One region of the Pseudomonas sp. HY7a-MNA-CIBAN-0227 genome, then DNA from elsewhere that is predicted to be linked to it. Evidence: predicted binding sites of a transcription regulator. Region 1 holds the regulator's gene; each other region holds the start of a gene.
What was found. Region 1 encodes FliA, which starts transcription of late flagellar genes. Its sites were predicted from a motif close to CTAAAGTTTNNNNNNNNNNNGCCGNTAA; they were not measured.
Positions count from the first base shown of each region.

Region 2: a site for FliA is predicted at 3,869-3,896, ahead of AAEZ06_RS00190 (flagellar protein MotY). Genes of this name have one in related genera too.
Region 3: a site for FliA is predicted at 2,849-2,876, ahead of AAEZ06_RS15945 (methyl-accepting chemotaxis protein). Genes of this name have one in related genera too.

Region 1 covers NZ_JBEOPT010000009.1:116,211-121,317, reverse strand. The annotation lists gene flhF (flagellar biosynthesis GTPase FlhF) at 1-1,030, shown strand, start outside; gene fleN (flagellar synthesis regulator FleN) at 1,151-1,984, shown strand; gene fliA (RNA polymerase sigma factor FliA) at 1,981-2,721, shown strand; gene AAEZ06_RS16700 (chemotaxis response regulator CheY) at 2,890-3,264, shown strand; gene AAEZ06_RS16695 (protein phosphatase CheZ) at 3,283-4,071, shown strand; gene AAEZ06_RS16690 (chemotaxis protein CheA) at 4,084-5,107, shown strand, end outside.
Region 2 covers NZ_JBEOPT010000001.1:33,797-38,903, forward strand. The annotation lists gene AAEZ06_RS00175 (PA3496 family putative envelope integrity protein) at 13-195, shown strand; gene AAEZ06_RS00180 (response regulator transcription factor) at 273-905, opposite strand; gene AAEZ06_RS00185 (argininosuccinate synthase) at 1,551-2,768, opposite strand; gene AAEZ06_RS00190 (flagellar protein MotY) at 2,897-3,805, opposite strand; gene pyrC (dihydroorotase) at 3,962-5,008, shown strand; gene rnt (ribonuclease T) at 5,005-5,107, shown strand, end outside.
Region 3 covers NZ_JBEOPT010000008.1:243,180-248,286, reverse strand. The annotation lists gene AAEZ06_RS15950 (YifB family Mg chelatase-like AAA ATPase) at 1-738, shown strand, start outside; gene AAEZ06_RS15945 (methyl-accepting chemotaxis protein) at 761-2,737, opposite strand; gene AAEZ06_RS15940 (LysR substrate-binding domain-containing protein) at 2,928-3,848, opposite strand; gene AAEZ06_RS15935 (NorM family multidrug efflux MATE transporter) at 4,000-5,107, shown strand, end outside.

The sequences.
Region 1 (5,107 bases):
GCCGCTGACCGCCTCCGAGCCGCTGGTGGAGCCGACCTTTGTCGAGCCACCACGGCCTGCGGCGCCCGCACAGGCGGCCCCGGTCGATCAGCGCGTGTTCGACTCTATGCGTTTTGAACTCAACGGCCTGCGTGAGTTGCTGGAAGTGCAGCTTGGCTCGTTGGCGTGGAACCAATTGCAGGGCAGCAAACCGCAACAGGCCAACCTCTGGCGCCGCCTGCAACGCATCGGCCTGTCCGGCCCGTTGTCCCGCGACCTGCTGGCGCTGACCACCGAAATTGAAGAGCCTCGCCAGGCTTGGCGCATGTTGCTGGCCCATCTGGCGCGGATGATTGTTACCCCTGAAATCGAACCTCTGGAAGAAGGTGGCGTGATTGCCATGGTCGGCCCTGCCGGCATGGGCAAGACCACCACCCTGGCCAAGCTGGCAGCCCGATACGTGCTCAAGTACGGCGCGCAGAACATCGCGCTGGTGAGCATGGACAGCTACCGCATTGGCGCCCAGGAACAGCTCAAGACCCTGGGCCGCATCCTCAACGTGCCGGTGACCCATGTCGATCCAGGCCAGTCGTTGGCCAACGCCCTCGATCCGCTGCTGCGCAAGCGCGTGGTGTTGATCGACACCGCTGGCCTGCAAGCCAGCGATCCGGCCCTGCGCATGCAGCTGGAAAGCCTGGCTGGGCGCGGGATCAAGTCAAAAAATTATCTGGTGCTTGCAACAACCAGCCAGAAACAGGTTCTCACCGCTGCGTACCACAGTTACAAGCGTTGTGGGCTGGCCGGCTGCATCCTGACTAAACTTGACGAAACGGCGAGTCTGGGCGAGGTGCTGAGTTTGGCAATCAGTCATGAATTACCGGTCGCCTACCTGACCGACGGGCCGCGGATCCCGGATGATTTACATCTGCCGCGCCGTCATCAGTTGGTCAGCCGTGCCGTCAGCGTGCAAATGCAGGAAGAACCCAGTGAGGAAGCGATGGCTGACATGTTCGCGGATCTCTACCACAGTCCGGCCAAACGGGTCGGCTGAGGGCAACATGGCCTTCAATATAAAATGACAGTGCAAAGTACCTACATCGATGGTCTGCCAGCAGTTCGCGCAACCACCTCATGTAGCCTGCGTCTAAGCAAGACAAGGTAAAGAAATAAAATGGGCAGCATGCATCCCGTACAGGTGATCGCGGTGACCGGCGGCAAAGGTGGCGTCGGGAAAACTAACGTGTCAGTGAATTTGTCCCTGGCCCTGGCAGAGCTTGGCCGCCGCGTCATGCTGCTGGATGCCGACCTGGGACTGGCGAACGTTGATGTTCTGCTGGGACTGACGCCCAAACATACATTGGCCGATGTCATCGAGGGCCGCTGTGAGCTGCGCGACGTGCTGTTGCAGGGTCCCGGCGGGATTCGCATCGTGCCGGCTGCCTCCGGCACCCAGAGCATGGTGCATCTGAGCCCGGCGCAGCATGCGGGCCTGATCCAGGCCTTCAGCGATATTGGCGACAACCTCGACGTGCTGGTGATCGACACCGCCGCCGGGATCGGTGAGTCCGTGGTCAGCTTTGTGCGCGCAGCGCAAGAAGTGTTGCTGGTGGTCTGCGACGAGCCCACCTCGATCACCGACGCCTACGCCCTGATCAAACTGCTTAACCGCGACTACGGCATGAACCGCTTCCGCGTGCTGGCCAACATGGCCCAAAGCCCGCAGGAAGGACGCAACCTGTTCGCCAAGTTGACCAAGGTCACGGATCGCTTCCTCGATGTCGCCTTACAATATGTTGGCGCAGTTCCCTATGACGAGTGTGTGCGCAAGGCTGTGCAAAAGCAGCGTGCAGTCTATGAAGCATTCCCTCGTTCGAAGTGCGCACTGGCGTTCAAGGCTATTGCTCAGAAGGTCGATACTTGGCCGTTGCCCGCCAATCCGCGGGGGCATCTGGAGTTTTTCGTCGAGCGATTGGTGCATCAGACGAGTGCAGGACCGGTGTTATGACAGCCAGCGGCTACAACCTTTACAAGAGTTCGGCTCGTGATAGCCAAGGCGAATTGATTGAGCGCTATGCGCCCTTGGTCAAGCGCATTGCCTACCACTTGCTGGCACGCTTGCCCGCCAGCGTTCAGGTCGAAGACCTGATCCAGGCAGGCATGATCGGCTTGCTCGAAGTGTCGACCAAATATGACGCGAGCAAGGGTGCGAGTTTCGAGACGTATGCGGGTATCCGTATCCGTGGCGCGATGCTCGACGAAGTGCGTAAAGGTGATTGGGCGCCGCGTTCGGTCCACCGTAATACCCGCATGGTAAGTGACGCAATTCGCTCAATTGAAGCAAAAACCGGTCGTGACGCTAAAGATCACGAAGTTGCGGCCGAACTCCAATTGAGTCTCGACGATTACTACGGGATTTTGAACGATACCTTGGGCAGTCGCTTGTTCAGTTTCGACGACCTGTTGCAGGACGGCGAACATGAAGGGCTGCACGAGGACGGCGCGAGTGCTCATCTCGAACCGTCGCGCGATCTGGAAGATGAACGCTTTCAGGGCGCACTGGCGGGCGCGATTGCCAATTTGCCGGAGCGTGAGCGACTAGTGTTGGCGCTGTACTACGACGAAGAGCTGAACCTCAAGGAAATCGGTGAGGTCCTGGGGGTCAGCGAATCGCGGGTCAGCCAGTTACACAGCCAGTGCGCGGCCCGCTTGCGGGGGCGTTTGGGAGAGTGGCGAGCGCGCTGACAGGCAGTGTGGGGACACTGCGAACGACACCGTCCATGCTCTTGGTGTGGACGGGTTAGCCCGTGGTGTACCCCTGCAGTCCTTTTTGTGTAACGCCTGTTGATTGAAATGGCGCGCCCAGGTGCTGGACGCGTTTAAGACTGCTTGGAGGTCGAATTGGACAAGAACATGAAAATCCTCATCGTTGATGACTTCTCAACGATGCGGCGGATCATAAAAAACCTGTTGCGTGACCTTGGGTTCACAAATACGGTCGAGGCGGATGACGGCATTACAGCGATTCCGATCCTCAACAGCGGGAGCATCGACTTTCTGGTAACCGACTGGAACATGCCGGGCATGACCGGTATCGATTTGCTGCGTCATGTGCGCGCTGATGAAAAACTGCGCAGCCTTCCCGTGCTGATGGTGACCGCCGAAGCCAAGCGTGAACAGATCATCGAAGCCGCCCAGGCCGGGGTCAACGGCTACGTGGTCAAGCCATTCACCGCATTGGCCTTGAAAGAGAAGATCGAAAAAATCTTCGAACGCATCAACCATTGATGTCGCCACGGGGGAGCTATGGAGCATAACGAATCATCGCAGGCCGATTTCGAATCGACCCTGAAAAAACATGCTCACCAGTTGGTCGAAAGCCTTGAAAAAGGCCGGTTCGGCGATGCGGTGCAGTTGATTCATGAGCTTAACCAGACCCGTGATCGCGGCCTGTACCAGGAAGTGGGCAAACTCACCCGTGAGCTGCACAGTGCAATCGTCAATTTTCAGATTGACCCGCACATGCCCCAGGCCGAAGAAATCTCGCAAATCACCGATGCCACCGAACGCCTGTCCTATGTGGTCAGGCTGACTGAGGCTGCGGCCAACCGCACCATGGACCTGGTGGAAAACTCCACGCCCCTGGTCAACGGCATGGCCAATGAAGCCAAGGCGCTGAGCACCGACTGGGGCCGTTTCATGCGCCGGGAAGTGGGCGCCGAAGAATTTCGTGAGCTGGCGCGTCGGGTCGAAGGATTTCTGTCGCGTTGTGAGCAGGAAAACCGCACGGTTTCCAGCAACCTCAACGACATTCTGCTGGCCCAGGATTACCAGGACCTCACCGGCCAGGTGATCAAACGGGTGACCCAACTGGTCACTGAAGTGGAAAGCAATTTGCTCAAACTGGTGCTGATGGCCGGGCAGGTGGATCGTTTTGCCGGTATTGAACATGACCGCGAAGCGATCCTCTCGGAAAAAGATCCACAAAAACACCTCGCCAAGGGTGAAGGTCCGCAGATTCATGCCGATAAACGTGAAGACGTTATGTCAGGGCAAGATGACGTAGACGATTTGCTGTCCAGTCTTGGATTTTAGGAGCACACGTACATGAGCTTCGGCGCCGATGAAGAAATCCTTCAGGATTTTCTTGTAGAGGCCGGCGAAATTTTGGAGCAACTGTCCGAGCAACTGGTTGAGCTGGAAAGCCGACCGGATGATGCGAACCTGCTCAATGCAATTTTTCGCGGTTTTCACACTGTAAAAGGGGGCGCCGGCTTCCTCCAGCTCCATGAGCTGGTGGAGTGCTGTCACATCGCCGAGAACGTGTTCGACATCCTGCGCAAGGGTGAGCGGCACGTCGACTCGGAATTGATGGACGTGATTCTGGAAGCATTGGACGCGGTCAACGGCATGTTCAGTGAAGTGCGCGAACGTGCACCGATCACTGCCGCCACCCCGCAACTGCTGGCCGCTCTGGCGCGCCTGGCAGAACCGGCTGCCAATGCACCGGCACCAGTGGCTGAACCTGTGGCCGAGCCCGCAGGTGATGTCACTGACAGCGAATTTGAACAACTGCTGGACTCGCTCAATGCCGTCAAGGCCCAGGCTGAGGCTCCGGTAGCCGCTACACAAGCAATGGTGCCGACTACCGAAGACATTACCGACGACGAGTTCGAGTCGTTGCTCGACCAGTTGCATGGCAAGGGCCAGTTTGCCCCCGACGCCGTGGCGGCGACGCCCGCGCCAGTGAAAGCGGCTGCACCTGCCAGCAATGAAATCACCGACGACGAATTCGAAGCATTGCTGGATCAGTTGCATGGCAAAGGCTCGTTTGCCGCTGAAGCGCTGCCGGCAGTCGCTGCGGCTGCTGCTGCGCCAGCCGCACCCTCTGCCGATGGCCTGATCTCTGATCACGAGTTCGAATCCCTGCTCGATGACCTGCACGGCAAGGGCAAGTTCTCCGATGTCGCACCTGCCGCTGCTGCCACGGCCACGGCCGCTGTTGCCACACCGGCTCCGGTTGCTGCCAAGGCCGCTGCACCAGTGGCTGCGAAACCTGTGCCTGCCCCGGCCCCAGCGCGAGCACCTGCTGCCCCCACCCCGGACAAGCAACCCGTCAGTGAAGCCGAAA
Region 2 (5,107 bases), on a different contig from region 1:
GGAGTTAACCTTATGAGCACTGGCAAGGAACAACTGGATGCAGAAGACGACTTTGTTGCCGCGGAATCTGATGAGGCAACGGAAGCGCCGCTAGAAGTGGCCAAGACCAATCTGAGCAAACGCCGCACCATCGATAACCTATTGGAAGAGCGACGCTTGCGAAAGCAACTGGCTGATTACGATTTCGATCTCTAATTACGACAGGTCATGAGCAGAAGCCTCCCTTGCGGAGGCTTTTTTCTCCCGTTTGCAGGCCCGGGGCTTTGCGTCTGCTAGACCAGGCCGTTGCGTTGAGCCAACTCGATCAGGTCAACCAGGGACCGCGCATTGAGCTTCAGTAACAAGCGCGTTTTGTAGGTACTCACGGTTTTGTTACTCAGGAACACTCCATCGGCGATCTCCTTGTTGGTCTTGCCCCGGGCCAGTTGCTGCAGCACCATCATTTCCCGCCCGGAAAGACGCTCGACCATCTGCGCCTCACTGGCGCTACCCAACGTGGATCGCACGGAGTTGAGTGCCTGGTTGGGAAAATAGCTGTAGCCAGACAGCACGGCCTTGATAGCGCTCAAGAGCTCGGTCAGATCCTGCTGTTTACACACGTAGCCCGCAGCGCCTGCCTGCATGCAACGCATGGAGAAGTGGCCTGGGGCCTGAGATGTCAGCACCAGCACCTTGAAGGGCTGAGCCTGTTTAGTGGAGGACAATCTGCAAATAACGTCCAGACCATCAAGTTTGGGAATACCAATATCAAGTATGACGATGTCAGGCATATGCTCGCGGGCAAGTTGCAAAGCATCGACACCGTTGTCGGTCTCGGCGACGACCTCATAACCATGACGTTCCATTAGCATACGTACAGCAAGACGAATGACGGGATGATCATCCACGATCAGCACTTTATTCATGGGCAAGTCCAATTTCGCTGTTCGAGTTATTTAGAGCCCGCACAATAGCCTAGTCGTTTCATCCTTGGCATAGCTCTCCCCCCCAAGCAACAGCAATCAGAGACCCACCCCACAAGGAGATAGGATTTAGCCTACAAAAAAACGTCAGCAAGGGTGTATCGCATGTTATTTGGCCTTTCAGAACATTCCGTAGGCAAACATATTTTGAGTGAAATACTCCTACGCAAAGGGGTTCAGCGTAACCATACCGCACACGAGTTCCAGGCAATGCCCCTTGCTTGCCTTTAACCTTACGCTGCTGACGCGCAGAGCATTAACGTTGCAAATGCTCTCAAGAGAAGTTAGCCGTTAATACCCCTGTAGATCTGACGTATAAGCCAATACCACACACCTATTAATTTTTCCGACATCATGAAGAAGACATCTAAACTTCAATACCTCAATATTTCCTACAGCAAGCCAGGCGAACTAAACGTAGCGACACATAGACAGAGTTGCCAAACCAGTATTTAAAAATAAAACCGATGCGACGCACTGGCTCCTCTCTATCAATAAAACACGATAAACAAAGTTCAGACTCCCAATAATTTTCAGTAAAAAAAAGGCCCCTTAAACAAGGGACCTTTTCACAACAGCTCAAATATTTCAGAACAACTTACGGCCCTTGTTGGCTGCAATGCGCATGCGCAGTGCATTGAGCTTGATGAAGCCGGCCGCGTCTGCCTGATTGTAGGCGCCGCCATCTTCTTCAAAAGTGGCGATATTGGCATCGAACAGCGACTCGTCCGACTTGCGCCCGGTGACGATGACGTTACCCTTGTACAGTTTCAGGCGCACAACACCGCTCACGTGGGCCTGGGAAGCGTCGATCATCTGTTGCAGCATCAGACGCTCAGGGCTCCACCAGTAGCCGGTGTAGATCAGGCTGGCGTACTTGGGCATCAACTCGTCTTTGAGGTGAGCGACTTCACGGTCCAGGGTGATGGACTCGATGGCGCGGTGAGCACGCAGCATGATGGTGCCGCCCGGGGTTTCGTAGCAGCCACGGGACTTCATGCCCACGTAACGGTTCTCGACGATGTCCAGACGGCCAATACCGTGTTCGCCACCGATACGGTTCAAGGTCGCCAATACGGTGGCCGGGGTCATTTCGACGCCGTCCAGCGCGACGATGTCGCCGTTGCGGTAGGTCAGCTCCAGGTACTGTGCAGTGTCAGGCGCGTTCTCCGGGGAGACAGTCCATTTCCACATGTCTTCTTCGTGCTCGGTCCAGGTGTCTTCCAGCACGCCGCCTTCATAGGAGATGTGCAGCAAGTTGGCGTCCATCGAGTACGGGGACTTCTTCTTGCCGTGGCGCTCGATCGGAATGTTGTGCTTTTCAGCGTAGTCCATCAGCTTTTCACGAGACAGCAGGTCCCATTCGCGCCAAGGGGCAATCACTTTCACACCAGGCTTCAACGCATAGGCGCCCAGTTCGAAACGCACCTGGTCGTTGCCCTTGCCGGTGGCGCCATGGGAAATGGCGTCAGCGCCGGTTTCGTTGGCGATTTCGATCAGGCGCTTGGCAATCAGCGGACGTGCAATGGAGGTACCCAGCAGGTACTCGCCTTCATAGACGGTGTTGGCGCGAAACATCGGGAAGACGAAATCGCGGACGAACTCTTCGCGCAGGTCGTCAATGTAGATCTCTTTCACGCCCATGGCTTGCGCCTTGGCACGTGCAGGTTCGACCTCTTCGCCCTGACCCAGGTCAGCGGTGAAGGTCACCACTTCACAGTTATAAGTATCCTGCAGCCACTTGAGGATCACCGAAGTGTCCAGGCCGCCGGAATACGCGAGAACGACCTTGTTTACGTCGGCCATGCCATCACTCCACGGGTTTTACGGAAAGGCGTCGATTCTACCGATCAAAACCGTGAATTTACAGGGGCGCGACAGCAAATGAAGATAAAGCGACAGATTCTGTCGGGCGAGCGACTAATAGCCGCACCTCAGGAGGTGGTGGCGGCGCTACTCGGGGCCTTCGCCTGGGGCGTCGGCTTCTCGGGAGCCGGCACCCGCTCCAGATGAATATTGACCCGGCGATTCTTCGCCCGGTTGCCTGGATTGGTGTTCGGTGCCAGCGGGTAACGTTCACCGTGAAAACGCAGGACAATCTGCGATTCAGGGATACCGTTGGCCTTGAGAAAGTCCATCACCGCCAGGCCGCGACGCCTTGAAAGGTCACGATTGGTCAGGCGATTGCCGCTGTTGTCCGAGTGGCCGTCCAACTCGATATGATTGACGGTCGGATCGGCCTTGATGAATTCCAGCATCACCAACAGCTTGGCCTTGGCAGCGGCGTCCAGATCGATGCCACCACCGGGAAAACCTACCTCGGCCTGTTTGACCTGCTCGAAATTCATCGGCAGCAGTTTCGCGGTACACAACTGGTAGTCGCTGTAGGCTTTGTTGAACTTCACCGGCAATAGACGTATTTCGGAGTAACCCCCATCGCGGCCGTAGTGGCGTACCGTCGGGCTGCGGCCATCGAGCAAGCCATTGAACAAACGCCCGGCCTGGGCTTGGGAGCTGTTGAACAGCACATCACCGCTACCGGCACGCACTGCTCCCAGATTGATATCACCGCGCCCCGGCTGCCACGGCGCTGCTGCCGCTAATAGTGTCGCGGAACCTGCGCCCAGGGAGCCGTTATAGGCTTTCAGGCGAAATGTTGCCTGCTCGCCCGCACGGCGCACGAACTCGCCAGAACCAAAATCGCTGATCGGCTGGCTCAAGCGACACTCGAATTTGTCGCCTTCTACCTTCCACTCAATATTCTCCAGACGGGTCTGGAACGTGAGGGCCATCGCGGGCAAGCTGGCGAACACACTGAGCAGGGCTAGATAATGCTGGCGCACGGGAGGCTCCATTGGTTTCTACAACACATCAAGGCGTCATACATCGTTAAGGCATACCCAGGGATATCGGTCGCATCCTGCAAAACTTGATAGCGAGTGCCTGCAAGAGTCTTTTCCGGTAGCATTCCCACCAGATTGACCCGCCTGGAATCCCCAATGTCCGACCGCCTGACCCTGCTGCGTCCCGACGACTGGCATATTCATCTTCGCGATGGTGCAGCGTTGCCCCAAACCGTGGCCGATGTAGCGCGTACGTTTGGCCGCGCCATCATCATGCCTAACCTGGTACCTCCGGTGCGTAACGCCGCGGAAGCCGACGCCTATCGCCAGCGCATTCTCGCTGCACGACCGGCCGGTAGCCGCTTCGAACCGTTGATGGTGCTGTACCTGACCGACCGTACCCAGCCCGAAGAAATTCGCGAGGCCAAGGCCTGCGGCTTTGTCCACGCCGCCAAGCTGTACCCGGCCGGCGCAACCACCAACTCAGATTCTGGCGTGACCAGCATAGATAAGATCCTGCCGGCTATCGAAGCCATGGCCGAGGTCGGCATGCCGTTGCTGATCCACGGCGAAGTCACCCGTGGTGATGTCGACGTATTCGATCGCGAGAAGATCTTTATCGACGAGCATATGCGTCGCGTGGTCGAGCTGTTCCCGACTCTCAAAGTCGTGTTCGAACACATCACCACCGCTGATGCCGTGCAGTTCGTCACCGAGGCCTCGGCCAACGTCGGTGCGACCATCACCGCGCATCACTTGCTGTACAACCGCAACCACATGCTGGTGGGCGGGATTCGGCCGCACTTCTACTGCCTGCCGATCCTCAAGCGAAACACCCATCAGGTCGCACTGCTCGATGCCGCCACCAGTGGCAGCGAGAAGTTCTTCCTCGGCACAGATTCCGCGCCCCACGCCCAGCACGCCAAGGAAGCGGCGTGTGGTTGTGCCGGCTGCTACACCGCCTATGCCGCAATCGAGCTGTACGCCGAGGCGTTCGAGCAACGCAACGCCCTGGACAAGCTTGAAGGTTTCGCCAGCCTCAATGGCCCGCGCTTCTACGGGCTGCCGGCGAATACCGACCGCATTACCCTGGTTCGTGAAGACTGGACCGCCCCAACCAGCCTGCCATTTGGCGAGCTGACCGTAATCCCGCTGCGCGCCGGTGAAACACTGCGCTGGCGCCTGCTGGAGGAACACCCGTGAGTGAAGACCATTTCGACGACGACCAGGAACACGGTGGTGGTGGTTCCCGTCACCCGATGGCCGAGCGTTTCCGTGGCTACCTGCCAGTGGTCATTGATG
Region 3 (5,107 bases), on a different contig from region 1:
AGCCTGGCACCGCTGAGCCATTGGCCGCACCGACCATTTCGCCAGCCCCACCATTCGGCTTCAGGGCCAGCACTGGTAGGCGGCGGCTCAAAACCGCAGCCTGGAGAAATCACTCTCGCCCATCACGGCGTGCTGTTTCTCGACGAGTTGCCGGAGTTTGATCGCAAGGTGCTGGAGGTACTGCGCGAGCCACTGGAGTCGGGCCATATCGTCATCTCCCGCGCCCGCGACCGGGTGAGTTTCCCGGCGCGCTTTCAGCTAGTGGCCGCGATGAACCCATGCCCATGTGGCTATCTGGGTGAGCCAAGCGGGCGCTGTCGTTGTTCGCCGGAAAAAATCCAGCGCTATCGCAACAAACTCTCCGGGCCGTTGCTGGACCGCATTGACCTGCACGTGACCGTTGCGCGGGAAAGCACCGCGCTGAACCCGGCCACACAAGCCGGAGACGACACGGCCAGCGCTTCGGTACGTGTCGCCGAGGCCCGCGACCGCCAGCAGCAGCGCCAGGGTTGTGCCAACGCCTTTCTCGACTTGCCGGGGCTACGAGAGCATTGCGCGCTGGCGAAAGTCGATGAAGGCTGGCTGGAGACCGCCTGCGAGCGGCTGACTTTGTCGCTGCGGGCGGCGCATCGATTGTTGAAGGTCGCCCGCACCTTGGCGGATCTGGAGCAGATGGAAGCGATCGGCCGCCACCATTTGGCAGAAGCGTTGCAGTATCGGCCAGCAGCGATCAGCTAATCCCTCGCCACAGTTTTGATGCTCACCTGAATCGGTCAACCTCATGGCGCAAACCCGCCGCCAACGTCTCCAGTTCCTTGGCGGTAATCGCCAGGTTCGACACCACTTCCCGCTGCTCACTGTTGGCCAGGGCGATGCTTTGCAAGTTACTGCTGAGCAATGTGGCAGTGCTGCTCTGTTCCTGGGTTGCGGTAGTGATCGCGGCAAATTGCTGGCCGGCCGAGCGGCTTTGTTCGTCGATCCGCGCCAGAGCCAAAGCCACATCGGCATTGCGTGACAGGCCTTCCTGCATCAACACGTTGCCTTGCTCCATGGTGCTGATGGCGTTGCCGGTTTCCTGCTGGATACTCTGGATCATCCCGGAAATCTCGTCGGTGGCCTGACGGGTGCGCGACGCCAGGTTGCGCACTTCATCGGCCACCACCGCAAAGCCACGACCCTGCTCGCCGGCCCGGGCTGCTTCGATGGCGGCGTTGAGGGCCAGCAGGTTGGTCTGTTCGGCAATCGAGGTGATCACCCCAACAATTCCGCCGATTTCCTGGGAGCGCTGCCCCAAGGTGTTGATCACCGTCGCCGTGCTGTTCAGTGCGGTGGCGATATGTTCCAGGGACGACGACGCCTCTTGCATCGAGGTACGGCCGATCCGTGTTTGCTGGGCGTTTTCCTGGGCCAGGCGTTCGGTACTGCCCATATTGTCGGCGATGTTCAGCGACGTGGCGCTGAATTCTTCCACTGCGCCGGCCATGCTGGTGATCTCGCCGGACTGCTGCTCCATGCCTTCATAGGCACCACCGGACAGACCGGACAGCGCCTGAGCGCGGCTGTTGACCTCTTCGGCAGCCTTGCGGATATGGGACACCATGTTCGACAGCGCTTCGCCCATCTGATTGAAGCTGCGGGCCAACTGACCGATTTCGTCGTGGCTGGAGACATTCAAGCGCGCACTCAAATCCCCGGCACCCAAGGCTTCGGCCTGGCGCACCAGGTCCCCAAGCGGCGCCAATTTGCTGCGCAGCAGCCAGACCGTCGCGCCCACCGCCAGCAACATCGCCAGCACGCTGCCGATCACCAGGCGAATGCCCACCGACCAGGTCACTGCGCGAATTTCGGCTTTCGGCATGCTCGCCACCACCGACCACGGGCCACCGTCGAACGGCACCGAAACGCTGTAGAAGTCTTCGTTCTTGTCGCTCCAGAAATGGCCCTTACCCGGTTTCTTGGCCAGATCGAGCATCACCGGAACCGCTTGATCCAATGCTTGCACGCCGGCCGGCGGCACCAACCAACGCTGCTGTTCGTCCAGCAACGCCAGGGAGCCGGTCTGGCCAATACGGAAACGCTTGAGGTTGTCGAATTGGGTGTTCTGCGCATCGGTGTAGTCGAAACCGATAAACAATACGGCGATGACCTTACCGGCCGTATCACGCACTGGACTGTATTGAGTCATGTAGGAGCGTTCGAACAACACCGCTCGGCCGATGTAACTCTGCCCGGCCAGCAGGCGCGAATAGGCCGGGCCCTGGCGATCCAGCACCGTACCGATGGCGCGATTGCCATCCTGCTTGGTCAGGGAAGTACTGACCCGGATGAAGTCATCGCCGCTGCGCACAAACACCGTGGCCACGCCGCCGGACATCTGCTTGAACTCGTCGACTTCGTCGAAGTTGTTGTTGAGCATCTCAGTACCGAGGTACAGGCTCGGCGTCTGCACGCCGGCCACTGTCACCAGCTGGTCTGCACGCACACTCAAGCCGGCGCCGAAGCGTTTTTCGAACAGCCCGCTCAAACGCTGGGTGCTCTCGCGCAAGGTGCCGTGGAAGGTATTGAGCTGGTCAGCGAGCAACCGCGCCTCGCTGGCCAGGTGTTCTTCCCGGGTATCGAGGTTGGCGGAGTCCAGGGAACGCAGGGCAAAGACAGTACTGCCGCTGATGACGACAGCCAATATCACCGCTAAGGCAAACCCCAGCTGGGAGGCAATCCGGGCGCGTGGTTGAGACATGACAGCTCCTGGCCGAGGCCCGGATCATCCTGATCTCATAGCGCAGCTCGGCAAATTTTCTAATAGGGGGGGCACGCTGAGCCGCTAAAAAATGACGGCTCCGTCACACCTACTTCGGCGGGGCTGATCAATACTTGAGTGATTCACAGAGGCGCCACTCAAACGCATTGCTTTGGGACACTACACCGAGTCAGTCGAGCCGTTCGACCTGAGGCAACTCCATCGCCCTGACCTCGCCCTGAAGGAAGTCCGAGAGCCTGCGCAAGCGCTCACCACCGGGACGGGTTTTCGGCCAAACCAGGTAGTAATTTTCCCCACTGGCCACAGCGGTCGGCCACGGCAGGCTCAACCGGCCTTGGGCCACGTCTTCGGCCACCATCAGCAAATCGCCCATCGACACCCCATAACCTCGGGCCGCGGCGATCATGCCCAGTTCCAGGGTATCGAACACTTGCCCACCCTTGAGCGATACCTGGGACGACAGCCCCATACGCGCCAACCAGTTGCGCCAATCCCGACGGTCTGGCGTCGGGTGCAGCAGTTCGGCAGTGGCCAGGCGCGCAGCGTCCCAGGGCCCGTCGCTGAGCAGGTTGGGCGCACCCACCGGGATCAGCAGTTCGGGAAACAGGTAACAGGCCTCCCAGTCTGGTGGAAAGTGGCCATTGCTCAGCAGTACAGCGCAGTCGAAGGGCTCCTGATTGAAGTCCACTTCATCGATGCTCATCCAGGCGCTGGTCAATTGCACTTCATTGCCTGGCTGCAAATGCCGGAAACGACTGAGCCGCGCCAGCAACCAGCGCATGGTCAGGGTGGACGGTGCCTTCATGCGCAGGATGTCATCTTCGGCGTTCAGGGTATGACAGGCGCGCTCCAGGGCGGCAAAGCCCTCGCGCACACCGGGCAGCAGCAATCGCGCCGCTTCGGTGAGCTGCAAGGTGCGACCGCTACGCTGGAACAGGCGGCAGGCGAAATGCTCTTCCAGGGTGCGAATGTGCCTGCTAACCGCACTTTGGGTAATGGACAACTCCTCTGCCGCACGGGTGAAGGAGTTGTATCGCGACGCGGCTTCAAATGCCCGCAAGGCATAAAGCGGAGGAAGACGACGAGACATAGGGACAGCTCCGACAGCGCAATCTCGAAACCCTACCAGAATCGCTCAGGCATGAGTTTTAATCATGCAAACCATCGCATTTATCCCTTTGTGCAAAGTGCTGAGAGCGCCGAGAATCAACCCTCCCCCCTACTCCGACTTTTTGAGCGTGATGATCATGCAGCATCCGGCACGTACCGAACTCTGGGCCATTCTGCGGCTGGCAGGGCCGTTGATTGCCTCACAGTTGGCGCACATGCTGATGGTGCTGACTGACACCCTGATGATGGCTCGACTGAGCCCCGAAGCCCTGGCTGGCGGTGGCTTGGGCGCGGCGAGCTATTCGTTTGTATCGATCTTCTGCATCGGCGTGATCGCCGCCGTCGGCACGCTGGTCGCCATCCGCCAGGGCGCGGGCGACATTGAAGGCGCCACCCGGCTGACCCAGGCCGGGCTCTGGCTGGCGTGGCTGATGGCGCTGGTGGCCGGCTTGCTGCTGTGGAACCTCAAGCCGGTGCTGCTGATGTTCGGCCAGACGCAAACCAACGTGCACTCGGCCGGGCAGTTCCTGATGATTCTGCCGTTCGCCCTGCCCGGCTACCTGACCTTCATGGCCCTGCGCGGCTTTACCAGTGCCATCGGCAAGGCGACGCCAGTCATGGTGATCAGCCTGGGCGGTACGGTGATCAACTATCTGCTCAACCATGCCTTGATCGAAGGCATGTTCGGCCTGCCTAAGCTGGGCCTGGTGGGCATTGGCCTGGTGACCGCCGTAGTCGCCAACTGCATGGCCCTGGCACTGATTTGGTACATCAAAATCAACCGAGCCTACGATGCTTATCCGCTGTGGGAGGGCCTGTTGCGTCCCAACCTTCAGTACCTGCGAGAACTGTGGCGCCTGGGCCTGCCAATTGGTGGCACCTATGCGGTGGAAGTCGGCTTGTTTGCATTCGCAGCGCTGTGCATGGGCACCATGGGCAGCACGCAATTGGCGGCGCACCAGATCGCCCTGCAAATCGTCTCGGTGGCGTTCATGGTCCCGGCGGGGTTGTCCTACGCGATCACCATGCGCATCGGCCAGCACTATGGCGCCGGGCAATTGCTGGATGCACGTCTGGCCGGGAGGGTCGGGATTGTCTTCGGAGCGGTGGCGATGCTCGGGTTTGCGGTGATGTTCTGGCTGCTGTCGAACCAGTTGATCGGCCTGTTCCTCGACCACAATGACCCGGCGTTTCGCGATGTCATCAGCCTGGCGGTCAGCCTGTTGGCTGTCGCTGCCT